DNA from 4 places in the Rummeliibacillus sp. JY-2-4R genome. Region 1 is predicted to be linked to each of the others. Evidence: riboswitches for the same ligand, from Rfam matches in the RefSeq annotation. Region 1 holds a riboswitch; each other region holds the start of a gene.
What was found. Region 1 has a riboswitch for cobalamin ahead of ACWV26_RS09320 (energy-coupling factor ABC transporter permease). Riboswitches for the same ligand answer to the same signal wherever they lie in the genome.
Positions count from the first base shown of each region.

Region 2: another riboswitch for cobalamin. It lies ahead of ACWV26_RS01825 (ABC transporter substrate-binding protein); the one in region 1 lies ahead of ACWV26_RS09320 (energy-coupling factor ABC transporter permease).
Region 3: another riboswitch for cobalamin. It lies ahead of ACWV26_RS01295 (ribonucleoside-diphosphate reductase subunit alpha); the one in region 1 lies ahead of ACWV26_RS09320 (energy-coupling factor ABC transporter permease).
Region 4: another riboswitch for cobalamin. It lies ahead of cobT (nicotinate-nucleotide--dimethylbenzimidazole phosphoribosyltransferase); the one in region 1 lies ahead of ACWV26_RS09320 (energy-coupling factor ABC transporter permease).

Region 1 is NZ_CM132623.1:1,926,284-1,934,704, forward strand. Features, by position in the region: gene ACWV26_RS09305 (energy-coupling factor ABC transporter ATP-binding protein) at 1-760, opposite strand, end outside; gene cbiQ (cobalt ECF transporter T component CbiQ) at 757-1,548, opposite strand; gene ACWV26_RS09315 (energy-coupling factor ABC transporter substrate-binding protein) at 1,535-1,843, opposite strand; gene ACWV26_RS09320 (energy-coupling factor ABC transporter permease) at 1,843-2,601, opposite strand; cobalamin riboswitch at 2,775-2,959, opposite strand; cobalamin riboswitch at 3,184-3,376, shown strand; gene ACWV26_RS09325 ((2Fe-2S) ferredoxin domain-containing protein) at 3,532-3,897, shown strand; gene cobJ (precorrin-3B C(17)-methyltransferase) at 4,177-5,847, shown strand; gene ACWV26_RS09335 (sirohydrochlorin chelatase) at 5,864-6,766, shown strand; gene cobK (precorrin-6A reductase) at 6,763-7,530, shown strand; gene ACWV26_RS09345 (precorrin-8X methylmutase) at 7,543-8,193, shown strand; gene ACWV26_RS09350 (cobalt-precorrin-5B (C(1))-methyltransferase) at 8,193-8,421, shown strand, end outside.
Region 2 is NZ_CM132623.1:361,555-369,975, reverse strand. Features, by position in the region: gene cbiB (adenosylcobinamide-phosphate synthase CbiB) at 1-243, opposite strand, end outside; gene ACWV26_RS01835 (adenosylcobinamide amidohydrolase) at 245-1,720, opposite strand; gene ACWV26_RS01830 (FecCD family ABC transporter permease) at 1,725-2,711, opposite strand; gene ACWV26_RS01825 (ABC transporter substrate-binding protein) at 2,717-3,682, opposite strand; cobalamin riboswitch at 3,785-3,965, opposite strand; gene ACWV26_RS01820 (DUF4822 domain-containing protein) at 4,256-4,804, shown strand; gene argS (arginine--tRNA ligase) at 5,048-6,715, opposite strand; gene ACWV26_RS01810 (DUF1934 domain-containing protein) at 6,712-7,152, opposite strand; gene ACWV26_RS01805 (GGDEF domain-containing protein) at 7,361-8,421, shown strand, end outside.
Region 3 is NZ_CM132623.1:265,003-273,423, forward strand. Features, by position in the region: gene ACWV26_RS01280 (sensor histidine kinase) at 1-219, shown strand, start outside; gene ACWV26_RS01285 (PepSY domain-containing protein) at 216-911, shown strand; gene ACWV26_RS01290 (PepSY domain-containing protein) at 984-2,300, shown strand; cobalamin riboswitch at 2,403-2,581, shown strand; gene ACWV26_RS01295 (ribonucleoside-diphosphate reductase subunit alpha) at 2,766-4,988, shown strand; gene ACWV26_RS01300 (ribonucleotide-diphosphate reductase subunit beta) at 5,004-6,044, shown strand; gene ACWV26_RS01305 (TIGR00266 family protein) at 6,125-6,916, opposite strand; gene ACWV26_RS01310 (saccharopine dehydrogenase C-terminal domain-containing protein) at 7,346-8,421, shown strand, end outside.
Region 4 is NZ_CM132623.1:1,698,946-1,707,366, forward strand. Features, by position in the region: gene purU (formyltetrahydrofolate deformylase) at 1-429, shown strand, start outside; gene ACWV26_RS08235 (ECF transporter S component) at 504-1,043, opposite strand; gene ACWV26_RS08240 (MFS transporter) at 1,443-2,786, shown strand; gene ACWV26_RS08245 (hypothetical protein) at 2,838-3,080, opposite strand; gene ACWV26_RS08250 (hypothetical protein) at 3,264-3,542, shown strand; gene ACWV26_RS08255 (hypothetical protein) at 3,668-4,063, shown strand; gene ACWV26_RS08260 (hypothetical protein) at 4,371-5,444, shown strand; cobalamin riboswitch at 5,497-5,677, shown strand; gene cobT (nicotinate-nucleotide--dimethylbenzimidazole phosphoribosyltransferase) at 5,757-6,806, shown strand; gene ACWV26_RS08270 (cysteine hydrolase family protein) at 6,966-7,523, opposite strand; gene ACWV26_RS08275 (hypothetical protein) at 7,771-8,421, shown strand, end outside.

The DNA.
Region 1 (8,421 bases):
ATTGCAAAACTTGAGCCATTTCAAATATCCAAGGCTTATCTAAATGTGCTTTCTTAAGTAGCAATTCATTTTGAAAAATATCATATGGATTCTCATGGTAAATTACCTCTCCATTATTCATTACAATAATCTCATCCGCCCATTCATAGGCAAAATCAACATCATGAGTGGATAAAATAATCGTCTTATTATCTGAATGTATTGAATTTAATAAGTGTAAAATTTGCTTTGCATAATAGGGATCAAGTCCAGCAGTTGGTTCATCCAAAATAAATACATCAGGATTCATTGCTAACACTCCAGCAATTGCAACTCTCTTTTTTTGACCAATACTTAAGAAATGAATTGGTTTATCTTGTAAATGAGTTACTTCTGTTTCTTTCATTGCCCATTCAACCATTTCAGTAACTTTTTCAATTGGCCAACCAAGATTTAATGGACCAAAAGATATATCTTGGCGAACATTTCCGGCGAAAAGTTGAGAATCTGGATCTTGAAATACGATTCCAATGTGAGAACGTAATGCAAGTAATGATTTTCGATTATATTTTATTGGCTGATTTTGAAAGAAAATCGTACCTTTTGTTGGGTGCAAAAGACCATTTAAGTGTTGAAATAATGTAGATTTTCCAGCGCCATTATTACCAAGTAACGCAATCTTTTTTCCTTTGGCTATTGTCAAAGACAAATTATGTAACGCATTCGTCCCATCAGCATATGTATGCGTTAGATTCTGAATATTAAAAAATAATTCATTCAAACCAGAGTGCCCCCAAACTGAAAATAAACAACCATAATTAGCGAAATGATAAAGAGAATAATGATCCAATTTTTCCTTGAATATTTGTAACAATCTTCAAGAAAAACTATGGATTCATCGTAACCACGAGCATTCATGGCCATAGATAATTCTGTAGACCGTTGAAAGACTTGAACAAATAATGAAGAGATAAGCATCCCTAATGAATGCATACTACGGATAACAGATAAATATCCTAGTCTAGAGTTTTGTGATTGGAAAATTTCAATCGATTTTTCTAAAAAAACAAATATAAAACGGTAAGTAAGTTCAATTAATTCAATTAATAATTGAGGTATTCTACATTTCCTTAAAACCTGCATGATATCATGAACAGGCGTCGTTAACGTTAAAAAATATAAACAACTTATGCTACTCAAGACTGAAAAAAATAATTGGATACATGATTTAACGCTTTGTTCTGAAATGTAAATTGTCCAGTTGTGCAATTGGAATTGCCAAATTGCACTATGGATTAGTTCAGCTTGTCGAGTGAATGATATTAAAATACTTATCAAACTACTAATGAGAAAAAAAGTAGGTATGGATAACATTTTCAAATAATATGACAAAGGAATTTTAGCTACAACAACTGTTATAAAACTCATTACAAAAAATGTGATTAGTGAAACTAGCTCGTCTTTGACAGATAATGAAAATAATAATAAAAAAATAGCAAATATAATTTTTTCGACTGGATGGATCTTTGCAAGTCGATTGATATAAGCGTATTGATCAATGAGTAGCATGGTTACCTTTGCCTACTTTTCCTTCTGATTTTTTATGTTTTCCACGAGAAAGTCCGATAAAATATCCGATGAATCCAGCACCAATAGCAGCTTGTAAACTGAACAATAAACTTTCAATTTCGCCACTTGGTGGTTCCCAAATACTTGAAAACCATGGTTGATAATTTATATCAATTTTATTAATTGTAGCCTCAGCTTCAGCATCAGCACCACTGAATTCAGCGCCCTTTTGAAAAAGCAAAGGGAAAATCGCTAATATAACAACAATTGCAATTAAGAGAAGATTTTTTTTCATTATTGTTGTGCACCTTTCTTAAATACTTTTAGCGCATTTAATTCTGCTAAGTTGTATTTTTGTAAAAAATTCATAATCACAACAGTCAGAATACCTTCACTCACTGCTAACGGAATTTGTGTAAGAGCGAAGATACTACTAAATTTAGTGAAAGAGGCAATGAAGCCACCCACTTCTGATGGGAAAGCAAGTGCTAATTGGATTGATGTGACAACATACGTACCCAAGTCACCAAGAGAAGCAGCTAAAAATACCGCAAATGAGAATGATAACCCCAATTTGGCCACTCCTTTATATACACCATAAGAAATAAGCGGACCTACGATTGCCATAGAAAATGTATTTGCTCCTAAAGTCGTTAAACCACCATGTGCTAATAACAAAGCTTGAAATAATAGAACAATAAAACCAACAATGCTCATTGCAAATGGACCAAACAGAACAGTACCAAGACCTACACCGGTAGGATGAGAACAGCTACCTGTTACAGATGGTATTTTCAGTGCAGATAAAACGAATGCAAAGGCTCCTGATAAACCTAGCATCATCTTAGTTTCCGGATTTTCAATAATTGTTTTTCGAATTGAACGGAATCCAATGACTAAAAATGGAATAGTTATAGCCCACCAGAAAATGGCCCATTCGACAGGTAAAAATCCTTCCATGATGTGCATGGCAAAAGCAGGTTTTGGCACGATCATGATTGCCGTAAGAAAATAAATAAGTCTCCAATTTAATAATTTTTTTACTATTTTCATGAATTTTTCCCTCTCTATTCGTATTCATTTGTTAGATAATATTTGACGCCACCCCTTTAATACTTTGTAGGACATAAAAAAACACTTCCTCGAACTGAAGAAGTGTAAACGAATAGTAAACCAATACCAAATGTAAAAGCATATCTATTCTCACACCTATCCTCGTAGGCTGAATCGAATCCACACTTTTGGCAGGTCTCCTGGCTTAGAGTCATCATTATGTTCTAACCTTCCCATCGTTGACAGTGGCATCTAAGAACAAAACTCGTCTTTACAGTGGCGGGACCGCGTTTGTATTTCACAAACTTCCCTATTAAGCTAAATAAACTAATTTAGCACCATAAAGTTTATTGAATTGTAAGATTACTCCCCAAGTGTATCATTTTTATATTTTCAATTCTACTAAATTTTTTATAAATAAATTTTTTTACAAAAGATGAACATAGAAAAGTTAAAAGTTTAAATTACTAACAAATTAAGTACATAAAACTCATATAAATTGTTTGATTCAAAAAAATATATTTGAAATTATTAAAAAATGGTATATGATTGTTTTAAGTTTTAAATTTACTAAATTATACAATTTCATAGAATTTTAAAAGTGCCTTTATAAGAATATAAGGGATAATAGGGAAATCGGTTTAAGTCCGATGCAGCCCCCGCTACTGTTACATGGATGAAATGATGCGTACTCACTGGTCGAAGTTAGTGACTGGGAAGAGATCAGAGTAAAGTGAAGTGAAGCCAGGAAACCTGCTTTTAAATGTAATGTATGATACTTTTCGGAGGGAAAGGTAAAGACTAATAAGCAGATTGTTGTTATGTACATATGATAATTTTCTGAATTCTCTAGTTTTTAAACCTTAATTCTTTGAATTAAGGTTTTTTTCTTTCCTTTTCTAAAGAAAATTTTTGAATTGGAGGATTTATATGACAACTTGGAATTTAGCTAGTATGAAAAGTCATTTATTCATTTGTAATGGAAGTTCATGTATGAGAAAAGGTGCTGAAGATATAACAGTGGCAATTCGAGATGAAATTGCACACTTAGGTTTAGATGAACAAATTCATACAACAAGAACGCGTTGTAATGGAAGATGTAAGGATGCTTGTATCGTTATTGCTTATCCGCAAGGAAGCTGGTATAAAGCATCGACTTCTGAAATAGGTCGCGAAATTGTAAGAGATTGTATTACACAACATAACAAGCAAAACACAATCTACCAAATGAAAGATGGGAAAATGATTCTGAACCCAAAAGTTGCCTCCATAACTGGAATTGATAAAAGCAAATAAAGTGAAACTTCAGTCAGTGGAAGGTTTTATCCCCACTGATTGTTAATCCCGGTCTACTGTTTCTAAGATTTCAAGTGTATGCTTCAAATCAATCGACAGTACGAACTCTATTGGTTCAACTAACTTTGTGCAAACGCATCAGTAAGTTTCATTGTATCTCATCAAAAGGGCGTTTACTGGTATTTGACCCTCATATATTTTCTATATAAACCCTTCAACTTGGGGTGAAGGTCTTACTGTCGGTTAATGCGGGATAAATCATATAGGGAGTGATTACACGTGACAAAACAAGGAAAACTATATGTCGTTGGTTTTGGACCTGGGGATTTTAAACATATTACAACAAGAGCCGTTGAAGCCCTTCAAGATAGCGATTTTATTATTGGTTATAAAACGTATGTAGAACTCGTTCAAGATTTAATAAAAAATGAAACAACTGTCATCAGTACTGGAATGACAGAAGAAGTATCCAGGGCGCAAGAAGCCGTTCGCCAAGCGGAAGCTGGTAAAAAAGTAGCTGTAATCTCAAGTGGTGATGCAGGTGTTTATGGAATGGCAGGTTTGGTATATGAGGTTTTAATCGAAAAAGGGTGGTCGGAAGCAAATGGGGTTCCTATAGAGATAATTCCTGGGATTTCTGCTATTAATTCATGTGGTTCATTACTTGGCGCTCCGATAATGCATGATTCTTGTACTATCAGTTTGAGTGATCATTTAACTCCATGGGATCTAATCGCTAAAAGAGTAGAAGCAGCAGCAATGGCCGATTTTGTTATTGCACTGTATAACCCTCGAAGCGGAAGAAGAACACGCCAAATTGTAGAGGCACAACGAATTCTACTTCAGTACAGATCTCCTGAAACACCAGTTGGTCTTGTAAAAAGCGCTTATCGTGATCGTCAACATATTATCATCACAAATCTAGCGGAAATGTTAGATCATGATATTGGTATGTTAACAACAGTTATTATTGGGAATTCTTCAACTTTCCTTTATGACAATAAAATGATTACTCCTCGTGGTTACCAAAGAAAATACACATTGAACACAGAGAAACAATCTTTAAAACCACATCAACGATTAAAAGCAGAAGCAGAACCTTGGGCGATGGATCAAGAAACCGGTGTTCAACGAGCGCAATCTTCTGTTGCAGTTGCTGAAAAAGTAACAAATGTTCAAATGAATGAAGCTGTAAACCCTTCATTACCAAAAATTAGCTCGTATGAAATGGCGATGGAAGCATTAAAACGTGTAACTGGAGAACAACCCAAAACTTCTCAGTACGTACATCAAAACTTTGAAGAAATTTTCGAATTAGCCGTAAGTCCGGGTGTAGCAAATAAAAAATTCACACCTGAACAAATGATGACATTAGCAATGGTAGTTGGAGAAAAAGGAACAATGGAATATACACCAAATCATCAAATCGTATTAAAGATTCCAACTTCAAATCCAGAGAGCATTACGAATAAGCTACAAGGAGTTGGATTCCTACTATCACCAGTTGGAGATGTACTGACATTAAAAGCATGCGATTTCTGTGACGGTGAAAAAACGGGTGGTATTCCTTATGCAGAAGAAATACAAGAAAAATTAGGTGGCGTTCAGTTACCGAAAGAATTAACAATTGGCTTTAATGGATGCGGAATGGCTTGTTATAAAGCGGTAACTGAAGATATTGGCATCATCTATAGAAAAGGGAAATTTGATCTGTTCTTGGGAGCAAAACCCGTTGGAAGAACAGCGCATGCTGGACAACCTGTAGCGGAAGGTATTGAACCAGACAAAATCGTTGATGTGATTACGAGCATTATCAAAGAGTATAAAGAAAATGCACATCCAAATGAGCGACTATTTAAATACTTCAAAAGAGTAAAGCAAATACAAGGATTTGTTTATCAAGATATCGCACCAAAAATTAATATCGAACCAGCTCCATGTGGAGACTGATTTAGGAGGAAAATCAATGAAAGCCATTTTATTTGTAGGTCATGGAAGTCAATTAGCAGCAGGTAATGAGGAAGTAACAAATTTTATTGAACAGTTGAAACCTACATTAGATCAAAATTTACTAGTAGAGTGTTGTTTCCTTGAATTTGCATCACCAAATATTGCTCAAGGAATCGACAATTGTGTTGCAAAAGGAGCAACTGAAATTCATGTGGTACCAATTATTTTATTACAAGCTGGACATTCGAAGATACATATTCCTGCTGCTATTGACGCTGGCATTGCCAAATATCCAAATATAAATATTTTTTATGCAAGACCTCTAGGAATTCATGAAAGTATTTTTGATATCTTGAAAGAACGTCTTGTTGAAAAAGGTTTTGACATCGGAGAAAAGAATGACGATACAGCGATTCTTCTAATTGGTCGTGGTGGTAGCGATGTTGATGCCAATAGTGATTTCTATAAAATTGCTCGAATGCTTTGGGAACAATTAAATGTGCTCACTGTTGAAAGTGCATTTATGGGCGTTACTTTCCCAACAGTTGAACAAGGTATTGAGAGATGCGTAAAGCTTGGAGCAAAGAAAATTGTGATGCTTCCTTACTTCTTGTTCACTGGTATTTTAATGGAAAGAATGCAAGGAATGCGAGCTGATTTTGCTTCAGAATATCCAAATGTCGATGTGAAATTAGCGAATTACTTTGGCTATCACAAATCACTACAAATAGTATTAAATGATCGAATTGAAGAATCATTGCAAGGTGAAGTAAAGATGAATTGCGATACTTGTCAATATCGTATAAATGCTGCTGAATTTGTAGAACATCACCATCATCATGACCATGAGCACGGACATGACCACAACCATCATCATGACCATGAGCACGAAGAACATTTAGTAGGTGTTCACAAATGATTTTCATGTTAGCTGGTACAAGTGATGCAAGAGAACTCGCAATCGAAATAGAAAACAATGGATTGAAAGTAATTGCTACAGTTGTGACAGAATCTGCGGCTAAGAGTTTAATAGAATCTGGTATTCAAACAAATATTGGCCGTTTAACTACAGAGCAAATGATTCAATTTATAAATGACAATGATTTACAAGCACTAGTTGATGCAAGCCATCCATTTGCTGAAGAAGCCTCAAAAAATGCGATTGCGGCGACGAAAGCTATTGGCATTCCATATATCAGATATGAACGAGCGAGTCAATCTTACAATAATCAACTAGTAACGATAGTACAAGACTATGAACAAGCAGCACAATTAGCTGCAAAGAAACACGGTGTAATTATGTTGACAACTGGTAGTAAAACATTAGGGATTTTCACAAAGCATTTATTAGGCTTAGAAAATACTAGAGTCATTGCACGAATGTTACCGAGACTAGACAATATGGAAAAATGCCAAGCATTAGGTGTAGAACAAAAAGACATTATCGCGATGCAAGGGCCATTTTCAAAAGAGTTAAATATGGCACTTATTCATCAATACGAAGTCACACTTATGATTACAAAAGAAAGTGGCAAAGTTGGTTCAGTAGATGAAAAGTTAGAGGCAGCACTTGAATGTGGTATTGAAACGATTATGATTACGAGACCAAAAATACAGTATGAAAATATGCATTCAAGTTTTGAAGGCGTTTTAGAAGAATTAAAGTTGAAACTAATAAATTAGGAGGAAATCAAAATGGATTTTAAAACAGATTTTAAACCACTTACAGTTGCACCTGATAATATTTACGAACATAGTTTTGCAACAATTGCAGAGGAATATGGTCCACATGATTTTACGGAAGACGAATGGAAAGTTATTCGTCGTATCATTCATGCATCTGCAGATTTTGATCTAGGTAGAAGTGTCATTATTCATCCAGATGCAATTGGTGCAGGAATAAAAGCAATTCGCGCGGGGAAACCGGTTATTGCAGATGTTCAAATGGTGGAAGTTGGCACTGGGCATAAACGTTTCCAAAAACACGGTGGTGATATTTACTGTTATATCTCAGATGACGATGTATCACAAGCAGCAAAAGAAGCGGGAGTTACACGTGCAATTATGTCTATGCAAAAAGCTGCTCATTTCCATGAAGGGGGAATTTATGCCATTGGAAATGCACCAACTGCACTTTTAGAATTGATTCGATTAATCAAAGAAGGTAAAGCAAAACCTGATTTAATCATCGGTATGCCTGTTGGTTTTGTTTCAGCTGCTGAATCCAAAGAAGAATTAGCAAAAGTTACAGAGGTTCCATTTATTACGAATATCGGTCGTAAAGGTGGAAGTACAGTTACTGTAGCTGCATTAAATGCTATTTCAATTCTAGCCGATCAAAAATAATGCAAAAGAAAAATAAAAAAGACCCATCGCAAATGCGTCATGGCTACACAACAGGCGCTTGTGCGACAGCTTGCACGAAAGCTGCATTAACAGCCCTAATTACTGGTGAAGCACAAGAAACAGCTACGATTCATTTACCAATTGGGCGAGATGTAACGTTTACGATTGAAAAGAATGTATTTACTGACAAAGGAATGTCTTGCGAGACAATCAAGGATGGTGGAGATG
Region 2 (8,421 bases), 1.6 Mb from region 1:
AAAAACAGTTCCAATTTTAAATGCAACAAATACAATGAAATAGGATAGCGCTGTTGTTATACCGACCACTAAAATAACGAGCAACAGTCCCTTTACTTTTCTGTATCTTCCTTTGTTTAAACGTTTTGTAAGCCATTGAATTAGATTGCCAATCCACATGACTGGATGAGGTAATTTAGGTGGATCCCCAATCAGACGGTCAAGAATGACACCAAGTGTACAAGCGATTACATGTGCTAACATATTAAGCCATCCCTTTCGCCCGCTTGTAGTCTTGTAACGCTTTTCGAGTTGTTTCAAAAACGCCGCGACCAATGAGTTTACCGATTCCTGTAACCGTTCCTGCATATTCAAAGAATGGTTCCTTTTGAGTAGCGGCAACAAGTACGCTATCTGTTGAAGTCCCTGTCGCTATCGTATTTGAAATATCATCTTTGATGTTCTCTACCGTAAGAGCCTTGGTTTTGGCTTCTGTAGCCGTGATCATCGCTTGCATAAAAGCCTCATCTGTTAAAGTTCCATTGACAAACACCCATGTATTAATCGTTCCAATATGAGGCAATTCTTGACGTTCATATGCTTTTGATACATCCACTGCATTCCCTACTCCTGCTGTGACTGCTACTACAATACTTCCAACTGATGACGAATACTCACGAACTACCACATGTTTTGCTGCTACCGCTGTCATCATAGCTACTGTATTTGTTGGAGAAAACCCGTGTCTCTCTAAATAATCTTCTAGCTCTTCATGTGCGTTATCTATCATATACGTTATTTCTACCGTTCGATTGATAAATGTTTGGAACCATCCAAAACCAGCATTGTGAACAGCAGAAGAGACAGTTTTTAATGGGAATGTTGTCTGCAGCTCTACATACTCATCCCGAATTTGAATTTGTTCTGCTGTAATCGTATTTATCTTTTGAGCATTCTCTTGAAGCTCCGGTATTAACGTAATTTGTGGCTTTGGATAAATTGGATGAGGATATCTTGAAACCTTTGTTTGATACACATCCAATACATGTTGTTCCTTTAAAACTTCATGTGGCTCACCCATTGAATGGATTTGCCCATCTTCTAGTAATATTAGCTGGTCACAATAAATCGAAGCTAAATTCATATCATGGAAAATTGAAACAACAGTCAAACCATTATGTACAACTTCATATCGAATCATATCCATCAATTTTCTTTGATGCTCAATGTCTAAATGATTTGTTGGCTCATCTAATAGCAATAGATTTGCTCTTTGTGCTAATGCTTGAGCTACAAAGGTTCTCTGCTGTTCCCCCCCAGAGAGAAATTCTATTTGTTGATTTTCATATTGTATAATGCCCGTTTGTTTCATAGCGGTTGTCACTGCTACTTCATCTTCATCTGACCATGTGGAAAACCAACTATTTTGATGTGGATAACGGCCAATTGAAACCGTTTCGCGAACAGTATGAGAAAAACTTTGAGCATTTAATTGTGGCAAAACAGCCATAGTACGTGCTAACTCTTTGGAGGAATAATCCTCTAAATTTTTGTCATTAATCTTAATAGAACCAGCTGAAGCCTTTAAAATGCCACTAATTACTTTTATTAATGTGGATTTACCGCTTCCATTTGGTCCTAGAATTCCAACGAATTTTCCTTTTTCAATCGTAAAGGTAACATCTTTCACGATTGGCTTTTTCGGATCATAACCACCACTAAGTTGTTTAATAGTAAGCATTCGATTATGCCCCCTTTGTTCTACGTTGACGGAAGAAAATATAAGCAAATACAGGTGCACCCAAAAATGCTGTAATGACACCAATCGGTAATTCTGTAGGTGAAATAATTGTACGTGCTATTAAATCACAAAGGATAAGTAATGATGCCCCATTTATAAAAGATAGCGGCAATAAATGGCGATGGTCTGAACCATACAATAACCTGGTCATATGTGGTACTACTAGCCCTACAAATCCAATCGTGCCAGATACTGCAACAGCTGAACCGGTTAACATGGAGCCACCAAGTAATAACATCATCTTACTTCTCTTAACATTTACTCCTAAATATTTTGCACGTTCCTCACCAAAAACAATAGCGTTCAGTTCACGTCTGTTTATCCAAATAAGAACTGTGCCGATTGCAATAAACGGCCAAATCATCTTCACATATGGCCACCCTCTCATGGAGACACTTCCCATTAACCATGAAATAATTTGGCGAAGTTCTTCTCCTGTTAAAGCAATCATTAAGGATATGATGGAACTTAAAAATGAGCTTACGATAATTCCTGTTAAAATAAGGGTTTCCATTTTCATCGTTCGATCGACCAATTTAGCAAACCCTATAACGATAAGTAATGATAATAACGCCCCTATCATGCTGAAAGTGGGTAATGTGTAAATACCTAAAATAGGGGTCGAAATACTGAAAAAGAGCGTCATTACAGCGCCTACAGAGGCACCTGATGACACTCCTAACGTATATGGATCTGCAAGCGGGTTTTTTAGCAATGCTTGGAAGGCAGCACCAGCAATCGCTAATGCTGCACCCACAAGACCTGCTAATATGACACGAGGCATACGTATCTTCCATAAAATATTGGTTGCTATTTCATCTGCTCCCATATTCCATAACGTACTAATCGGAACCTTTACAGAACCAATCGATATACCAAGCCAAATGCTTAAGACAAGAATAGCAATGGACACGATATATCTTACGAAGATTTTCCTCACTTAAATGCCTCTGGATAAACAGCTTTCGCTACTTCCTCTAACCCTTCAGCAAGACGAGGACCTGTACGACTTGTTAAGTTGGCATCGACTTGTACAACTGCATTATTTTTGACTGCAGTGATACTATCAAAGCCTTGACGTTTCTTCACTTTTTCTATGATATTTGGAACGTAATTGTACATAACAATGATTGTATCTGGATTACGTTTTACGATTTCTTCTGAATCAATTTTAAACCAACCTGATTGATCATCTACTACATTTTTGATGTTTGCTAGTTTAAAGAATTCTTCCATAAATGTATCTTTACCCGCTGTGTAGATTTCAGGTTCATCTGAAGTTTCAACAAATGCAGTACGTTGTTTTACTTTAGCAGTCTTTTCTTGTACTTCTTTTACTTTTGCTTTCATGTCAGCAACGATTTTGTCTGCTTTTTCTGTTTGATCTGTAATTTGACCAATTTGTTCGATCGTTTGGTAAGTTTCTTCAAAGTTTGCTGCATTTTTTACAACAAAGACGTTGATCCCTGCATCTCTTAATTGTTGTAATCCTGTTTTTACTGATTCTGCACTAGATTCATGTGCAAAAACCACATCTGGTTTTAGGCTTAAAACTTTTTCAACGTTAAATTCCATACCGCCTACTTTTTCCTTTTTCGTAGCAGCTGCTGGGTAATCATCGTTGTCACTTACACCAACGATTTTGTCATCTAAACCAAGGGCAAATAATATTTCAGTATTACTAGGAATCAGTGATACTATCTTTTTCGGTGCTTCTTTGAACACCACATCATTTCCTAATGCATCTTTTACTGTCATTGGATATGTAGCTGTTTTTTCAGTAGATTGCGTTGTTTTTTCTGTTTTGTCAGTTGCTGATTTTTGAGTACTTGATTGATTGCATCCAACTAATAAAATGAATGCCATTACAAGCATAAACCCAAGTTGCCATATTTTCTTCACTGTAAAGCCTCCTATAAAAATAAAAATCTCCCGTACAAACGAGAGATTAGTTTACAGACATATAAAATGACTCTAAACACCTAATCTATCCTCGTAGTTGTAACGGTGGTTTTAAATACGGCAGGTATCCTGACTTGTGCTTTCATGCCAATTAAAGCAATGTCTTTGTGGCATTACGATTTGCTTGCACTTACAGTGGCGGGACCGCATCGGATTTTCACCGATTTCCCCTTTTACTCAGAAACAAAAATAATCCCTGAGAACCGTATTGATCAATTCAATTACTTTTTCATTATACCGAATATTTGGTTTTTGTGGAAGGTGTGGAATGGAAAGTAGTTATTTATGTCTTGGGAGTAGAGTATTTTGGGTTGGATTAGAAATACTCGCGCAGGATTACAACCACTCGAGCATGGATTAGATCTACTCAAGCTGTTCTTAGACTTACTAGGATTATTTAGACCCCCTCCCCTTACCTCCATCCACTCAGTTTAAAAAGTAAATATTTTAAAAGTATTAAAAGTCTAAAAATCGGTAACAGTGGTACTGATAGTAAAATATGGAGGGTGAAATATGAAAAGAATATTGATGGTCGTTATTCTTGCAAGTGTAATGATTTTATCCGCATGTCAATGGCAGGTTTTTGACAAAAAGGATATTACCGCAAATGAAACAAAAATACCGGTTAGTTCAGAAGTAAAGGGAAATGAGGAAGCTTCATTAAGTAAGGGTGAGAGAATTTCAAGGATTCTTGGAAGTACTGCTTGGCAAGGAACCATTGTTTATGATAAAAATCATAATGATTTAACAAAAGAAAATGCAGGTTTTATTGGTCTTGCAAAATATGATGCACAAACATCAAAATATGAATTCTTTGATAAAACAACAAAACAGAGTCGCGATTATGGGTTTTTCTTTATAACGAATGATGGTAATTTTCGTATCCTCATATCTAAATCCAAAGGAACCAAATCTATTGTTGAGTTAACAGAAGTAACGAAGGACAAGTATGTTTATAAAAGAATCGGAAAAGATGCAAACGGAAATGCAATAGAGGTTTTCGTAGAACATATACCATATAAAGATAGCGAACTTTCCTTTACTGAAGAGGAAAAAGACTAGAATGTATTTAATACAAATGAAGCAAAAAAGGACATTACATATTATTTAAAATATGCGATGTCCTTTTTTTATTTATAGATCATTCTTTTTTATTACGCTTTAATGAGCGGTTGAAGTACTTACATTTTTCCGGCTTCGGCGGCTAGACCCTCGAGTCACAACGCTTTCTCGGTCGAAAACTGAAAGGACGTTTTCGATTCGAAAGCTTATGTGATTTTCGGGTCTGAACGAGCCGCCTCAGCACTACATTGATTCCGGTGCTGATACGCCGATTAGTTTTAGTGCGTTTGCTACTGTTGTGCGGACTGCTGTGATTAGGGCAAGGCGTGCCTCAGAGCGTTCTTTGTTTTCCGCGTCTAGTACTTTTTCTGCGTTATAGAAGCTGTGGAATGTTGCTGCTAGTTCTTGGATGTAGTTTGCGATACGATGTGGTGCGCGTACGCGAGCTGCATCTGCTACAACTTGTGGGAAATCGCCCACTTTTTTCAATACTTCTATATCTTTTTCTGATGATAATGTGTCAAGATGTTCAGTTGAAGGTGTGAAGCCTTTTTCTGTTGCTTGACGTAAGATAGAGCAAATTCGTGCATGTGCATATTGAGCATAGTACACTGGGTTTTCGTTTGATTGTTTTACTGCTAGATCTAAGTCGAAATCTAAGTGTGTGTCACCTGCGCGCATTGCAAAATTATAGCGTACAGCGTCTAGGCCTACTTCTTCTACTAATTCACGAAGAGTTACTGCGTTTCCTGTACGTTTTGACATTTTCACTTTTTCGCCGTCACGTAGAAGGTTTACCATTTGGATTACTTCTACTTCTAATGTGTCACGGTTGTAGCCAAGTGCTTCAATCGCTGCCTTCATACGTGGAATATAGCCGTGGTGGTCAGCTCCCCAAATATTGATCAGCTTATCAAAACCACGATTTAATTTATCTTCATGGTATGCGATATCTGGTGTTAGATATGTGTATGAACCATCAGATTTAACTAATACACGATCTTTATCGTCACCAAACGTAGTTGAACGGAACCAAGTAGCACCGTCTTGTTCAAAAACATGACCATTGTCTTTTAGTTTTTGAAGTGCAGTTTGAACTTTACCATCTTTATATAAAGAAGTTTCAGAGAACCATACATCGAAATCTACACGGAAGTCTCTTAAATCTTTTTGAAGTTTGCCGAATTCGTGTTTTAGACCGTGTTCACGGAAGAATTCAAAACGTTCTTCCTCTGATTTTTCTAAGACATCTTTCCCAAATTCTTTTGATAATTCTTCTGCGATTTTGATAATATCTTTGCCGTGATAACCATCTTCAGGCATATCTGAATCTAATCCAAGCGCTTCGCGGTAGCGTGCTTCTAGAGATTTTGCCAATTTAGTGATTTGGTTACCTGCATCATTGATATAGTATTCGCGTGATACGTTGTAACCAGCAAAATCTAATACATTACATAAAGAATCACCTACAGATGCTCCACGCGCATGTCCTAGATGTAAATCACCTGTTGGGTTTGCTGATACGAATTCAACTTGAACTTTTTCGCCTTTTCCAGCATTGCTGCGGCCATACTCAGTACCTTGATCAAGAACAGTTGTTACGACATCTGCAAGATAGTCTTTGCGGATAGTGATATTCATAAAGCCTGGTCCTGCAATTTCTACTTTTTCAATATTAGTATTTTCTGTATCTAGATTTTCTAAAATTGCCTCTGCAATAGCACGTGGTGGTTTTTTTGCTAATTTAGTCAGTTGCATTGCAATATTTGTAGCGTAGTCGCCATTTTCTTTATTTCTTGGTGTTTCTAAGTGGATGTCTAAAGAACTTGTATCTTCTACTAGTTCCGATTTTTGAATCGCTGCAACAAGCGCTTCTTTAATGGCTTGTTGTACTTGTTCTACTGCGTTCATTGATTTCCCTCCGTATAGTTCAGTTCTAATGCATAGTCTCCGACAGATTCTCCGCCGATAAACAATTCATATTGTAAATAAAATCGACCGTTTTGAAGTGTTTCTGACGGTTCGAATTTCATCACTTTCGTTACTGTCACGATTGGTAATTGTCCATATTGACTATTGTAGTGCCCTCTTTGAGCTTGTCCAAGTACAAATGGCATGCGCATTTTAAGATCGCCATTGCGAATAATAATTGCGTCTTCCTGACCAAATCGTAGTGTCGTGTTCATATGTTGATCTTCTTGTACTTCTTCATATCGCAAATAGATTTGATCACGTTTTTTCAGAATTGTACCTTCAGACCAAAGTTCATATTTCTCTAAGGGAGTATCTGGTTGTTTAATGGTGGTAATAATTTTTAATTTTATGGGTGCTGTAAGTGTATCTGACAAATTACGACGCCTCAGCTTCCTTCTTAATATAACCTTCTTATTATAGGATAGGATAACACTTCTTTTCAAGATACAACATTTATATAACTTCTTATTATTACATCATTTATTTTATATTATTTCATTTTACGTCACATTTTAGCGAATTTGCTAATTTAATGTAAAATTTGATGTTATAATGTACGTACTAATTCGGTGGTGATTCCAATTGATCCTTGATTTAATTATCAATTTCTCACTATTATTTACTTTTACTGTTTTCTTTTATTTTGTGTATGAATATCTCCAACAAATCCTTGATTCATATTTAGATTTACATCCATGGTATGTTGGAGTAGCATCGGCGATTACTGGACTACTTCTAATGGTAACAGCGATTCACTTTAATAATCATGTCATTCAAGATATTCGAAATGTTATTATAATCATTGCAGGATTAATCGGTGGTCCAATTTCAATAGCAGTTTCTTCTGTATTAATTGGTTTATTTCGAATTTATATTGCGGGTATTTCTTACTCTTCAGTTTTTGCTGGTTTAAACACCATGATTATGGGATTATTCCTTTCACTATTTGCGATATGGAAGCCTATTTCACTTCGTAACATGCATTATTACTTGGTTTATACTATTTTACAAATTAGTATTGCTCTTGCTCTACTAAGCAAAGATTCAGAAGATCTTATCTTTATTATTACTTTAATCATTAATTCCGTCCCTGCTCTCTATGCTACAGTGTTTGTTTTAAATTTAATGAGAAAGCGATTTGACAGAATACATGCAATTGAAAAGTTAGCAGAAACAGATTATTTAACTAATTTGCCGAACATTAAAAAGTTCAAAAGTATAATAGATGAGTATTTACAAAACAACGAAGACTTTTCAATACTATTAATTGATATTTACCATTTTAGAGAGATTAATACCACTTATGGCCATATTGTTGGCGATGAGGTTTTAAAGCAAATTGGTAAGTGCCTAAATCAATTTGTTCTAGAACATGATGGTATGGATACAGCTCGAATCAGCGGCGAAGAATTTTATGTTGTTTGTAAACATACTGCACCTGCATTTGCTTTACATTATGCACATGCTATTAGCAAGCAGATTCATCAAAATCCAATAATCCTATCAAAAGGTCGTAAAATCCAGATTGCTGTATCTATAGGAATCGCCAACTATCCTGATAATGGAGAAGATATTCCTTCTCTTATTATTGCAACAAATCAGGCTTTAGATCAGGCTGCCATGCAAGGTAAAAATCAAATTGT
Region 3 (8,421 bases), 1.7 Mb from region 1:
GGAGAGGGTATTGCGAAAGAACATATACCACACTTATTTGAACGTTTTTATAGAGTGAGCCAAGATAGAAATCGCAAAACAGGAGGAACGGGTCTTGGACTTGCGATAGCGTCAGAAATTGCTACACAACTCCATATCGATTTATCTGTTGAAAGCACGGTAGGAGAAGGAACTACTATGATTTTGACGTTTAACGAGCAAAAGGAGGAACGCCCATGACTAAAGTAAAGCATTGGACAGTCCTAACGTTTATCGTATTAATCATCATTGCTGTTCTGATCTTATTGTCAATGTGGAGTCATATAACCAACGAAAGTGATAAATCCACTTCAGAAGTTTATAAAACAATCAAGGAAATGTATGGTGGGGAAATTACCTCTTTTAAAAACAATGGAAAAGAGTATGTGATGGAGCTTTCGAAAAACGGTGCGAGATATCATGTAGAAGTTGAAGCAAAAGACGGTAAAATTACTAAAATGGAAAGAACAGATTTAGTAGGATTAAAGCATGAAGATTTAATTTCAGAAGATGAAGTGAAACAAATAATTAAGGAAAATTACGAAGGGAAAATAGTGCAATCACTGTTAAAGACAGAGCAAGATATACTTGTATACCAAGTGCAAATTGTTAATCAGACTAAACAGAAGAAACGAAATGTATTAGTTGACGCGACTACAGGTGAAATTCTAGCTGAAGCGGGGGAAGATACAAAAACTGCTAATGCCATCGTAAGCAAAAAGAAGGCTCAACAAATTGCTAAAAATAGGTTAAATGGTACGATTCGTGATACGACTTATTTTGAAACAAGTAGTGGAGGCTATTATTTAGTGGAAATTGTTTCTAATGGAAAAGTAACAACGTTTCAAATTCATGCAGTAACGGGTAAAATCATGTCTTTTACAAATAATTAGATTTCTAAATAAGATTCACACTTTATAATAATTACTTCAAAGCCACTTAAAAAGAGAATGGAGGGCTGAAAAATGAAGAAAATGATTATTGCATTAATAGTCACTTGCTCTCTAGCGGTTTCGGTTTCTTGTGTTGTGATAGCGCAGAATACGAGCCAACAACATATTTTGTCATCAAAAGAAATCTCTCAAAAAGCTTTAAACTATGCAACCGGGAAAGTATATAAAATTAAACTAGACAATAAAAAAGGTGATCCTGTTTATGTAGTGAGTGTAATGGATAAAAAAGCAAAGTATGAGTTGAAATTGAATGCTAAAACAGGTGAGCTCTTAGAAAAAACAACAGAGTATAAAACCTTAAGCATTGCAAGAGAAAAGATTAGCTTAGAAAAGGCAAAGAAAATTGCTTTAAAATCAGTAAAAGGTCAAATTCTAAGAGCCAAATTAGATAAAAAAGATAAAGTATACGAAATTACTATAGTTAAAGGAAAGCTCAAATATGAAATAGAGATTAATGCGATTACAGGAAAAATTGTTAGTAAAGAAAAAAAGACAGCCATAATTAGCAAAGCAATTAGTTTAAAAAAGGCAAAGAAAATTGCGTTAAATACTATGGGCGGAGTGGTGCAACAAGTTAACTTCAATCGCGATGGTGGTATTTATGAAATTCACGTAGTTAAAAACAAAACGTCTTATAAATTTAATATCGATGCCTATTCAGGAGAAATTATTAATCGTCAAAGTGACGGACCAACAGAACCTGATTCCGAAAACGGAATTGGACTTGAACAAGTAAAGCAGATAGCTATAAACACTGTAGGTGGAGCAGTAACAGAGGCTAATTTAGATCAGGGTAATAATATTTATCAAGTGAAAGTACAAAATGGAGATACTGTGTATGACATTGAAATTAATGCAAATACCGGTGCCGTAATTAGGCAAGAAAAGCAATCTGCTTCTCAAACTTTTGCAAGCTTAGAACCAACATCGATTGGGATTGATAAGGCCAAAGAAATTGCTTTATCCAAAATACCTGGAACAATAACTTCAGCAAATTATAACCAATCAGATGGAGTTTATGTCATTACAATTGCTGCTAATGGCAATGAATATACTGTTGAATTGAATGCCCAAACCGGTGAAATGGTTAGACAAGAGCAAAAAGAAAATAAAGTTTCAAATAATAGTAACGAATCTACTATTATTACAACCGAACAAGCATCTCAAATTGCTTTAACAAAAGCAAAAGGGACTGTTACAAAAATTAATTTAGTAAATAATATTTATGAAGTAGAAGTAAAAGATGGGACGTACTTATATGCAATTAAAATTGATGCGAATACAGGAGATGTCCTAAACTTTGATAAGGAATATGAAACAAAAGACTAATTAATTCCTATTAGAGAGTGTTATTTTCTTTAATTATGCTATTGTACTTGTGTAATATAAACACAATATGTTAGATTGTATATATCGAAAAACACAATATCTAGTATGTGAGCGGAAGTTGGTACCAGCAATGGTTTAATAGGGAATTCGGTTAGAAGCCGAAGCTGTCCCCGCAACTGTAAGTGTGGACATTTGTCAATTAGCCACTGAGCTATGCTTGGGAAGGATGACAAAATGGAGGAAACACAAGCCAGTAGACCTGCCAAATTTTCGTTTTGTGACACTTTCTTCGGGGCCTTAAGAAGTGGAAGTACATAATTCACAGTTGGTTTAGCTTGTATAAATCCCTTACTGTGACTTTATTTGTTTCCATTTCAATTAAAGCGACTATGCTGCCGATGAAGGCAGATAGTCGCTTTCTTTTTGGCTGATACGAATTAGCATAATGAAAAGGAGACTACAAATATGGTAACGATTAAAGAAGAAAAAGAAACGGTATTGCAGAGACTAGAAGATGAATTTGGCCAAGAGGAAATGAGTCCCTTACGCCGTAAGCATGAACGTTTCATGCAAAAACACCCTGATGCAACAGAAAAAGAATGGATAAAAGCATTAGCGCTCCATGCACTAAGTTTTCTCGATGAGGAAGAACCTTATTGGACTTTTGTTGCGGCAAAATTATTGCAAATAGAAATTTATCATGCTGCAGCAGATGTTAGACAAGTTTCAATTGAAAAAATATATCAAGTTTTTCCACAACATATTCGTAAATATGTTGGTAAAGGTCTATATAATCCTGTACTGATAGAAGCATATTCAGAAAATGAACTACAACAATTAGCGGCTGAACTTGACCCGAAACGAGATGAATTATTTACATATATAGGATTAAAGACATTAATAGATCGTTATGTTACGCGTGATTTTGACAAAACGCCAATCGAATTACCTCAAGAGCGCTGGATGATTATTGCGATGACATTAATGCAAAATGAAAAGGAAAATCGACTTGAAAAGGTAAAAGAAGCTTATTGGGCGATGAGTAATCTCTATATGACAACAGCAACTCCTACTCTATCAAATGCAGGTAAAACGCATGGTCAGCTATCAAGTTGCTTCATCGATACTGTAGATGATAGTTTGCAAGGTATATATGATTCCAATACAGATGTTGCGACACTTTCAAAATATGGTGGCGGTATCGGAGTTTACATGGGGAAAGTTAGAAGCAGAGGGTCTTCTATTCGGGGATTCAAGGGCGCTTCTAGTGGAGTCATTCCATGGATTAAGCAATTAAATAATACAGCTGTATCAGTTGACCAACTTGGACAACGCCAAGGGGCAATAGCCGTTTATTTAGATGTTTGGCATAAAGATATTTTTTCATTCCTTGATTTGAAATTAAATAATGGAGACGAACGTATGCGAGCTCACGATATTTTCACAGGCATTTGTCTTCCTGATTTATTCATGGAAGCTGTAGAAAACCGTGAAGATTGGTGTTTATTTGATCCTCATGAAGTTCGTTCGTTAATGGGGTTTGACTTAGAGGACTCTTATGATGAAAAGCGTGGTGAAGGCACATTCCGTAAGAACTATCTTGCTTGTGTTGCCAATACATTATTATCACGTGAAGTCGTTCCAGCAATTGATATTATGAAACGAATTATGCGTAGCCAGCTTGAAACAGGTGTACCATACATGTTCTATCGTGATGAAGTAAACCGCAAGAATCCAAACAAACATGAAGGTATGATTTACTCTTCGAATTTGTGTACAGAAATAGCGCAAAATATGTCAGCAACGGAATTTGAGTCTGTTGAGCTTGAAAATGATCTTATCGTTACACGCCGTAAACCTGGAGATTTTGTAGTATGTAATTTATCTTCCATCAACTTAGGAAGAGCAGTCCCTGAAAACGTATTAGAACGACTTATCCCAATTCAAGTAAGAATGCTGGATAACGTCATTGATTTGAATAATATCCCAGTAAAACAAGCACAACGTACGAATGCACGCTATCGCGGAATTGGTCTAGGAACTTTTGGATGGCACCATTTACTTGCAGTTACTGGTATTGCTTGGGAATCAAAAGAAGCTGTTGAATTTGCTGATCAATTGTATGAGAAAATTGCTTACTTAACAATCCAATCATCTATGAGACTTGCAGAAGAAAAAGGTGCTTATCCATTATTTGAAGGCTCTGAATGGAAAACAGGGACTTATTTTGAAAGTCGAGACTATCAAGATGCAAAATGGAGAGCCCTTCAAAAAGAAGTTGCAACAAAAGGAATGCGTAATGGGTATTTGATGGCTGTCGCTCCAAATTCAACGACTTCTATTATTGCGGGAAGCACAGCAAGTATAGATCCTATTTTCCAAAAAAGCTATTCGGAAGAGAAAAAGGATTATAAGATTCCAGTAACGGTACCAGATTTGAACAAAATGACAACCTGGTATTACAAATCAGCTTATTTTATCGATCAAAACTGGACAATCGAGCAAAATGCTGCGCGTGCACGCCATATTGATCAAGGGATTTCGTTGAATCTTTATGTACAAAATACGATTAAGGCAAAAGACTTGCTGGCACTTCACCTAAATGCATGGAACAGTGGTATTAAAACAACCTATTATGTTCGATCTACATCTGTTGAATTACTAGAATGTGAATCATGTGCAAGCTAAGGGGAGAGATGAATAATGGTTGAAGTAAAAAAACGCGAACTCATGGACAAAAAAGCACCCAATCGCGCTACGGGAATCGTTAATGGACGTTCATCCAATATATTAAATTGGGACGATGTTCAATTTAGTTGGGCATATCCTAAATATAAAAAAATGCTAGGGAACTTCTGGACGCCATTTGAGATTAATATGAGTAGTGATATTAAACAATTTCCGCAGTTAACGAAAGAGGAGCAACAAGCATTTAAAAAAATCATTGGTTTACTAGCACTACTTGATAGTATTCAAACAGATTATGCAGGAAGAATTGCCGATTATTTAACGGATTCTAGTTTGAATGCACTGATGATTATCTTGGCTCAACAAGAGGTTATTCATAATCATTCTTATTCCTATATTCTTTCTAGCCTTGTTTCAAAAGATGAACAGGATGAGGTATTTGACTTTTGGCGTACTGAACCGGTATTAGAAAAACGCAATGACTTTGTGATTAAAGGTTATAAACAATTTGCACAAGATCCAACTGTTCCACATATGTTAGACTCCATTGTCTATGATGTGATTTTAGAAGGGCTATTCTTTTATTCGGGATTTTCGTTCTTCTATCATTTAGCACGCAATCAAAAAATGGTAGCAACAAGTACAATGATCAACTATATCAATCGTGATGAACAATTACATGTTGATTTATTTGTGAAGATTTATAAGGAGTTGTTAGAAGCATACCCGGAATACAATACACAAGAACGTGCAAGTAAGGTTGAAAAAATATTCCGTGAAGCGGCTGAGCTTGAAATTGAATGGGGTCGGGAAGTAATAGGTGATAAAATCGATGGCTTGGATATTGAGGATGTAGAAGATTATATCTACTTCTATGCCAATGTTCGCTGTTCACAACTTGGATATGAGCGACCTTTTGAGGGCTATCGCAAAAACCCAATGAAATGGATTAAAGCTTATGAAGATGTAGATTTAGGGAAAACGGACTTTTTTGAACAACGCTCGCGCCAGTATGTGAAAGTTAATGTTCAAGATAATGGGTTTGATGAATTATAGATTACATAAAAATGCTGCACTAGTCATGTCTTTGACTAATGCAGCATTTTTAGTTTCCCAAAGCTTAAAGTCATTCAGCTTTAATCGTTACTGAAAAGGTCAAAAAGTCCGCCAATTCCTTTTTCGTCTGTTGATGAACCTCCAAATTTCCCTGGTGCTGCAGCAAATACTCTACTCGCTAGTCGGCTAAATGGAAGAGATTGAACCCAAACAGTTCCAGGGCCGCTAAGTGTTGCAAAGAATAAGCCTTCCCCGCCAAATAAAGCAGTTTTAACTCCACCAACAGCTTCGATATTATAATCTACTGAGCCTGTCATCGCCACAAGGCATCCTGTATCAATTCGAAGTTTTTCTCCAGGTTGGAGATCTTTGCGAACAATTGTACCGCCAGCATGAACGAATGACATGCCATCGCCTTCTAGTTTTTGCATAATGAAACCTTCACCACCGAAGAAACCTGTACCTAGTTTTCTTTGAAATTCAATGCCGATGGAAACACCTTTTGCCGCGCATAAGAAAGCGTCTTTTTGGCAAATGATTTTACCATTATATACACTTAAATCCATTGGGATGATTTTACCTGGATAAGGTGCTGCAAACGAAACATGTTTTTTTCCCGTGCCTTCATTTGTAAATGTAGTAACAAATAAACTTTCTCCTGTTACCAAACGTTTACCTGCACCCATTAACTTGCTCATAAAACCACCGCCACGACCAGAGCCGTCTCCAAATAACGTTTCCATACGAATGCCGTCTTCCATCATCATTAATGAGCCTGCTTCAGCCACAACAGTTTCATTTGGATCTAACTCCACCTCAACAAATTGCATATCATCGCCATGAAGCTTGTAATCAATCTCATGATTATTCATTCCAAATACCTCCAAATGGTTAGATTAGTTCAATATAAGTATAAATACGAATGGCAAATAAAAAAAGTTTCAACATTCAAACATATGTAAATAAGTGAAAAATATAGCTCATGAATTAATGGATATTATTTTTGTGTAAATTTTAATGTAAAGAAAGGAAAATGCATTGAATAGTTTGTGGCAAAAATGTTGGCTTTGGTCATAAATGAATTAAGTATTAGATTGTTCTTTTATCTTTGCTTTGCATTCACAGCAGATTGTACAGCATGATGTTCCATGAACATGCATACAGATATATTGGAAGGTTTAAACGGGACGACTAGATTCGAAGACACCTTTCTTAGTTCGATTTTTCCTAAGTATATTTTATTTAAAAAAAGGCTAATCCTACTCAAATCAATGTGAATAAGACAAAAGGGGGAGCAAAGTATGAAAATTGCAGTATTAGGTGCTGGTTTAATGGGTAAAGAGGCTGCTCGTGATTTAGTGAAAAATCCAAATATCGAGAAAGTTTTCTTGGCAGACTTAAATCTTGCACAAGCACAGCAATTTGCAGATACACTTCAAACGGACAAAATTGAAGTAATAAAATTAGATGCATCTGACGATCAACAACTAAAAGTAGTCATGTCTAAAGCAAACGTTGTAGTCAATGCACTATTTTATAAATTCAATGAAAAAGTCGCACGTACAGCTATTGAAGTAGGTGTACATTCAGTTGATCTAGGTGGACATATTGGTGGTGTAACGGACGAAATATTAAAGTTAGATAGCGCGGCTAAGGCAAAGGGGATTACACTTATACCAGATTTAGGTGTAGCACCAGGTATGATCAATATCTTAGCGGGATTTGGAGCTTCCAAATTAGATACTGCAAAATCTATTAAAATTTATGTAGGTGGTATTCCAGTGGAAAAAGAGCCGCCTTTAGAATATAATGTTGTATTTTCATTGGAAGGGGTTTTCGATCATTATACAGATACTTCCCATGTAGTTCGTAATGGAAAATTACAAGAAATACCATCCTTATCCGAAGTTGAACCATTTTACTTCAAGGGATTTAGTGGATTAGAAGCTTTCCATACATCGGGAGGATTATCTACTCTTCCAAAATCATATCCAAATGTTCAGACACTTGAATATAAAACAGTTCGATATTCCGGGCATGCAGAAAAGTTTAAATTACTTGTTGATTTAGGCTTAACTAGTAAGGAAACATTCGTTAAAGTAAACGGAGATACCATAAAAGTTCGTGATGTATTACGTGAAGTATTGCAAAGTAAATTAGAGCTTGGTAATAAAAAGGACGTTGTGTTACTTCGCGTCTTAGTAAGTGGAGAACGCAATGAGGAAGTGGTAACATACGAATACGAAATGGTCACATATAGAGATCAAAAGAATAATGAAACAGCTATGGCGCTAGCAACTGCTAATACGATTGCTGTAGTTGCTCAATTAATAGGGGATGGTACAATTACGGACCGAGGTGTATTCCCTCCGGAAAA
Region 4 (8,421 bases), 230 kb from region 1:
CCAATTTCTAAAGATACGAAGGAAGAAGCGGAACAAAAAGTATTAGAACTATTAAACGGAAAAGTAGACTTTATTGTTCTAGCAAGATATATGCAAATCCTTTCTCCTAATTTTGTATCTAAGTATCCGAATCAAATTATTAATATTCATCACTCATTCTTACCAGCATTCGTTGGGGCGAATCCTTATGTGCGAGCGTTTAACCGCGGAGTGAAATTAATTGGTGCGACTGCCCATTATGTCACAAATGATCTTGATGAAGGACCGATTATTGAACAAGATGTACAGCGCATTAATCATCGATATACAGCTGAAGATTTAAAGACAGCTGGACGTCATGTAGAAAAAAAGGTTCTCGCCGAAGCTGTTTCCTGGCATGTTGAAGACAAAGTACTTGTCCATGGAAATAAAACAATTGTCTTTAACTAAAAAAACATAAAAATAACCCACCTTGAGTTTAAAACTCAGGTGGGTTATTATAATTTCCTTTATTTAGCCAATGCTTATTTAAAAGCAGGAATTCTTTTCAAAAATGCACAAACTGGAATAGAAACGATTAGCCCCAAAACATTTTGAACGATGTCTCCAGGGATAGAGGCAACTGGTTGAATCCAGTTTCCATAAATAATGCCTTCGCCGACATAATAGACAGCAATCATTGGTGGCATAGAAACAATTGTAGCAATTATATTGATTCCTATACTGTTTCCTTTACGGCCATTTGATTGTGCAATTTTCCCTACGATAAAGCCCTGTAAGCCACGAGATACAAAAGTAATCGGTGCCCACAATGTCCAACCAGATACTAAGTCGAATAATCCCATCCCAAAAGCTCCAGCAATTGCACCAGTTTTAGGACCGAAAAGAATCGAAATGATAAAGAGCATGGCGGTGCCCAAGTGAACCAAACCACCATTAGCTGCAATCGGCAGTTTAATATTTAAAAGAAGTGTTGCTACGAAAACAAGTGCAATACTCAATCCGCTTAAAACCAAATTAAATGTTCGTGATTTGGTAGTAGAATGACCTACAGTACTTTGCATATTAAAACCTTCTCCCATGATGTATTCAAGGAATAGTTGCGCGCAAATTCCAAAGACTCTGAATTCCAACTTGTTGAATCAGTTATCTTAATTACTCATAAGATTAGCACTGGATTGGTCTTAGTGAAAGTGTCAAATTTGCAAAAAATGTAGTGGTCAGTTTTAAGCGGTTAATGAATGCTTAAGAATTATAAATGCCATAGAAACTAAGTCGTATCTATGTTTTTATCGAAAAATAATAGTGAACTATTAATATTCTATTAATTAATAATTTTCTGAATTTATATTGACAGTTTTCCTATTAAAAGATAATATTTTCTTTATAGTGAACAATGTTTACTATATAGGGAATGATGAGGGAGAAATGTGTGATTTAAAATTAAATATGGGGTGGTAAATATGAAAAAATACAATGTAAATGAACTGATAGAAAAGCAGCATTTTAATGGTTTTCATGCTCTGATTATTTTCAGCTGTGCGTTCATTATGATTTGTGATGGATATGATATGTTTATGTTTGGGACAATTGTACCTTCATTGATGGATGAGTGGGGAATCACTTCTGTTGAGACGGGAAGAATCGGAAGCTTTGCTTTAATTGGTATGATGGTCGGTGCATTATTTTTTGGGCCATTAGCCGATCGAATTGGACGAAAAATAGTTATTTTAATATGTACATTTATTTTTTCTTTGTTCACATTTACTTCTGGATTTTCACACGATGTTACTTCATTTGGCATTCAACGTTTAATTGCAGGTATTGGACTTGGAGGTGCAATGCCAAACCTAGTTTCATTAGTAACTGAATATGCACCAAAAAAGTATAAGAGTATATTTGTTGCCATTATGTTCAGTGGGCATCCATTAGGTGGTGTAATAGCTTCTTTCGGTGGACTAACTATCCTTCCTAACTTTGGATGGAGAGCAGTCATTTGGGTAGCGATTCTACCTATTATATTATTGCCGATTATTTATAAAACGCTTCCAGAATCACCAGCGTTTTATATCCTACGTAATAAAAAGGACCAATTATTGAAAGTTTTAAATAAGCTTGACAAAGAAGGCAATTATACAAATAAAGATGAATTTGTCATTCCAACTAAGTTAACAAAAGGCGTACCTGTTAAACATTTATTTAAAAGTAATCGCGCTCTTAGTACCATCATGTTTTGGGTTGCCATTTTCATGTGTTTATTGGTTATGTATGGTTTAAGTACATGGCTTCCAAGTATCATGATGCATGCAGGCTTCGAATTAGGCTCTAGTATGTCGTTCTTGCTAACATTAAATGCTGGGGCATTGATTGGTTCGATTATAGGCGCTTGGTTAGCAGACCGTTTTGGATTAAAAAGAATGGTATTTCTATTCCTATGCGTAGCATTCGTAACTCTTACCGCGCTAAGTTTTAATCCACAAGCAATGTCCTTATACATTCTTATTTTCTTAGCGGGAGCAACAACTACAGGAGCTCAAATCATAACAAATGCTTTTGTATCACAATATTATCCAACAGAAATACGTTCTACAGGATCCGGTTGGTCTCTCGGTATAGGTAGAATCGGTGGGATGCTTGGACCAATATTTGGAGGGATTTTACTTGCAGCTCAATTAGCTACTCAATTAAACTTCCTAGCTTTTGCAATTCCATGTATCATAGCAGCAATCGCTATTCTATTTGTACAGGAAAAATATAGCCAAAAAGAAAAAGCAGTGTATAACGAAGCAGAAGTATCTTATAATTAAAAACAGCACAAAACCCCATCCACGAACAATAGTGGATGGGGTTTAACTGTTTTAATGATCATTTAGGCTATTACTATAATATGAACTAGGCTTTACTAAATCCTCTTCCATTTGATCTAAAATATCATCAAGCTCTTGCTTCGTTTTAGGGTTAATCAACATCATATAATCACTTGCAGATTTATGATTATAATTATAAGAAGCCGCTGAAGCAGGGAGAGTTGAACTAGATATAAAGCCTAATAATAACATTGGAATGAATAGTAAAGTTAAACGTTTCTGTTTTTTTCTCATACTATTTAAACTCCTAACGTAATGGATTTGTTAAAATGTTTTGATATTAGTCTACCCGGAATTTTAGATTTAAAAACAAAATTAGATAATAATTCATAGTTTATAGATAAAATAGAGACAAGACATTTATAGTTAACTGTTTAAAGTTATCATGTGAAATGAATGAAAGAAGGGGTACTTATTTTGATATTAAAAGATGTTTGTCAATGTGAATACACGAATTCACTTAAACTAGAAGCTGATTATTGTGCAGATCCAATTTGGTGCAATAATTGTGGCTGGAATCTAGATATTGATGACTTCCCACTATCAGATGAACTTCAAGAAGAATTATTCCAATGGACACTACAATATAAGAAAATGCCAAAAGATAAGCATAATAAAATGGGACTAAATCTTACTGAAAAAGTAAAAACGGAGTTAGGTTCAGATTTTACAATTGTGTTTAAAGCTGACAAATAGTTTTCAAAAAGAGTTGTTTAATGAAGAGATGTATTGAGAAGCATGCTTTATTTTTACCTGCGTAACACTTTTTATTATCCCTATGTATAGTAAGAATATCAAAGGGATGATAAGGAGGAATAACAATGCAAAACATAGAAGTTCAAGTGGAAAAATGGTATAGAGAAAATGTAAATCAAGAAGAGATTGATAGAAAAGTTATTGCCACGCTAGATTATGTAAAGAGAACCAGATCCGAAATGAAACACTTTATGATTTTTGTATATGAATTTGTTAAACCGCAACCAAAAAAGATTGAATCACGTAGAATATTTTTGGATAGGATTTTATTTCAAGAAGAACCGCACTATACTAAAGCGCAAAATTCTATCAGATATAAAGAAGTGATGAAAGATTATCAAGTAGTCAAAAAATTAGTAACAGAACAATTCAATCAACACTCAATGCTTATTGACAGATATTATGTCGATTTTAATGCAGCGGATGGTTGTCTTGGGGTAATCTGTTCTGCATATGTTTAATCAATTCAAGCATAGAAATTACCTTAGGCTAGGGACTTTTTTTAGTCTGTAGTTTATTTGTTATGCAATGAAACGTTATAAAGGGTCTGATTATATTCCTATAAATAGAATAAAATAGGTATATAGTATATACTCTCCTGTCATATTATTATATTATGTAAGAATACTGTTAGAAAGGAGTGGGCAGCTTTTTAGCAAGATAATTAAGCTTATTTCTACATTCATGTTTTGTAAATCTAAATAACTGAAGATTCTATTAAACAACTAGATAAAATGAACGTAGAAATAAAATATGGAGGGAAAAAGGTTGAAATTGATGAAATTTTTCGTTTTACTGAGCGTCCTATTAGTGAGTACGCTACTTCCAACCAATACATTTGCAGCGACGAAAGAAATGTATTATCCCGTTGCAGGGACAGCCAAAAATTCTCCTGGGATTTATAAAGCCGTTCCAAATGGAAAGTCTTCTGCTGTATTGAAGGAAAAAGTTTATACTTTAGTAGATGCAAAAAAGCCACCGATTAAATTAAATGATGTAAATTTCTTTTTAGTAAATGGTAAATTAGCAGATACCTCGCAATATGATCCATATTCAGCAAATGTAAAACCAATTCGTGATGTACAAGCAGTTGGAAAAGATGTATATTTTACTAAATTTGTATTTGATAGTATCTATGCTGGTAGTTGTGGTGGCGGTGGAGCTACTATTCTTGAAATCTATAAACGTGCAAGCAATGGAAAAGTTAGTAAGGTTGTAACAGATAAAGTTTCCTCAGATGCTAAAAATGCATTTGTCATAACCGGCAATTCTATGTACTATGCAAAAATAGTCAACGAAGCGATGGGGAATTTTACAATTGTTAAGTCTTCTTTAAGTGGAAAAAGTAAACAAACCCTTCAAAAAGGTGTAGACGACTTTTGGGTTAATAAGAAATCAATTTATTTTGTAAAAAGCGGTAAGTTATATCGTATGGATTTGAATGGGAAAAGTTTAAAATCAATTACTTCCAAAGAAAAATTATATGGTAATACTGGTTGTGGTGAAGGAAATTATTCAGTATCCAATAATGGTATGATAATCAGATCATATAGCGATAATAGCAACTATTTCTTAGATTTTACAAAATTAACGATTACAAAACTTGCAAAAACAGTCCAAGGCAATGTATTAGACGTAGACCTTCAGAGAAAACGCTTAATTGCTATTACTTATGGTGATAATGAGGCGAGTGTTTATGCTCTTTATGATTTTAATGGTAAACGAATTAAAACTTTAAAAAGCTTTAATTGGGATAAAGGACCACAATTCTATTCTGTAGATGTTAAAACAGGACAACTTTTATATATAGAAGATTCTCGATTAAAACAAATTAAATTTTAAAATGTAATAGTATTGCATTCACACTACTACTCTAGTATCATTATTAATTGAAAATTCAATAAAAGTATAAGGTGCCCGAATTTTTAGGGAGAATAGGGAATGAAGTAAAATCTTCAGCGGACCCGCCACTGTAGGGGAATCGTTTGTCGGAAATGCCACTGGATTAAATTCTGGGAAGGCCCGATGAAATCATGACCCCGAGCCAGGAGACCTGCCTTATAACTTGAAATGAACAGATGATGGAAAAGTCTGCGGTTTATTTGTGATGCAAATAAACTGCAGGCTTTTAATTTTTATTCGGGAGAGATGAAAATGAGCTTATTACAAGAAACTATTGAAAAAATTGAAGACTTAGACAAAGAGATGATGTTAAAAGCAAGACAAAGAGTGGATAGCCTCATCAAACCACCGACAAGTCTAGGGAAATTAGAAGAAATTGCAGTTCAACTTTCAGGGATTACTAGAGAAATATTCCCTAAAATTGATCAAAAAGCTGTCATTGTTATGGCAGCGGATCACGGTGTTTATGTAGAAGGCGTTACAAGTAATCCGCAAGAAGTAACATTTGCTCAAACTCTTAATATTGCAAAAGGAATCACTGGAGTAGGAGCTATCGCAAAAATTTCTAATGCAAAAATCGTAACAGTTGATATCGGCGTTAAGGAAGAAATCACAAATGATGCAGGTGTCATCAACCGAAAAATTAAAAAAGGAGCAGGGAATATTGCCCAAGGACCTGCCATGACAAGAGAAGAAGCAATCAAAGCTTTAGAGGTAGGCATAGAAATTGCAACTGCAGAAATTCAAAATGGTACCAATTTGCTAGCCACTGGAGAAATGGGTATTGGTAATACCACGCCAAGTACAGCTATTCTATCTGTATTAGCTCAAATTGACCCAGAAGGAATTACCGGTAAAGGAGCCGGACTTGGTCAAGGCGGATTAGCACATAAAATAGAAGTAATAAGAAAAGCCATTGAAATAAACCAACCAAATCCACATGACGGCATAGATGTCCTAGCGAAAGTAGGGGGCCTAGAAATTGCTGGAATGGCAGGTGTCATGCTAGCAGCTGCAGCAAACCGCGTTCCAGTAATTGTTGATGGTCTAATCTCCACAGTCTCAAGCCTAATCGCAACAACTATCGAACCAAAAGTAAAAGACTATCTAATCACATCCCATGCCACAGACGAACCAGGCGGTAAAAAAGCAAGTGAACTACTAGGCAAAGAACCAATGCTCAAAATGGATATGTGCCTAGGCGAAGGATCTGGAGCTGCCCTAGCCTTCCCAATCATCGAAGCCTCATGTAGTATGATGAGAAATATGGCTTCTTTTGAAGAAGTAGGGATGGAGATTTAATTTTTAGCAAATTGTTAATTAAAAGTAGTTTATAAAGTTGATTGTAAAGCGAGAAAACATAGTTTGATAAAGTATAGGGTATTGCAGTATAAAAAATCCCAATTTCTTAACTAGAAATTGGGATTTACTGATTTATTAAAACGAGATACAATTCTCTGATTATCGAAATTCGTTGTGAATAGGTGTAAACAAATCCTCATTCGTATTTCTAACGATTGAAAAATTATCAACATTATAATGGCCATGAAGAATTTCGTTATGGTGAAGAATAATTTGACTTGCAGATAAATTTTTTGAATCAGAAGTCGAATGACCATCTCCAACTAATGTAACATCAAAATTATTGACTGTTGCCGTTCGAACAGCTGTATCAATACAATGCTCTGTTTTACATCCCATAATCACCAGATGCTTAACACTATTTTTATTTAAATGTTCTAGTAATGGAGTTTCATAAAAAGAATTTGTAGCAGCTTTATCAAATATGGTAGCAGCAGATGGAACTTGAATATCCTTATGTATTTGAAACCCAAGTCCTTCTCCCTTTGAAACATCTAAATCTCGTATAAAAACAATAGGAATGTTCTCGTTTTTTGCTTTATCAATTACAGTGTTAATGTTAAGAATGATTTTCTCTTTCTCAAAAACCCCATGTTCTTCAGTATTACCCTCAATTAAATCCTGTTGAGCATCAATAATCAACAAAGTTTGTTGCAATTATTTTTCCTCCTTATGCATTTATCAATAATTTTTTGAGCTACACATTATATTTCTTCAAAAATTTATTTATACCCTCTATCGTCTAAAGTAAATTAATGGAATTTGCATCTGTAATTCTTTATTCAACCCTTATTCAACCTTCCTGTAATTTTTGGGAATTTTTACTATTAACTCATGTTACAATGGAAAAAGATTAAGTTTGAACATAACCAAGCGTAGTGCAAGCTAGAATGGGAGGAAAGTGATGAAAATTAAACGAATTCTTATGATGATTTTTCTTAGTATTTTTCTCGCTTCTTGTAGCAGTTCTTTGGAGAATTTGAGTAAATGTCCTGACGCTGCAATAGACTATGCGGATGTATTAATGATGAATGGTATAATATATCAACATCATTCACCTGAGATAGAAGATGAAAATAAACAAATAAAGGTTGAAAAGGGGCAGAAAATAGGAGAAGTCAGGTATAAATTGGCGAATCATGCCTGTAGTAGCTATAAAATGAAAAACGGAGATTCTACTTTTATGGACATAGGAACACCCATATATATAGTAAAAGGATATCCTTCATCATTTCTAGTTTTAGCAGACAACCAAGTGTATGTGTCGGAGCAAAATAAAAATGCAAAAACAGCAAATGAATTATATCCCTTAAAAGAATTTGCAAAAAAAATATATATTGAAAGCACAGAAGATGGAAGAAGATTGCATACTTTTTCATCCTCCTCAACAAAAGAATTTACCGAAGCATGGGACGATTTAAAAATAAAAAATGTCGACTACAAGGATGAAGAGTTAATATTCTTGGAGATTGAACTGAAAAATGGCGTATCTTATAGACTTTCTTATGCTAAAAATTCTAATGTATTTCTTATTGGCGTTAAAGGCAATGAAAAA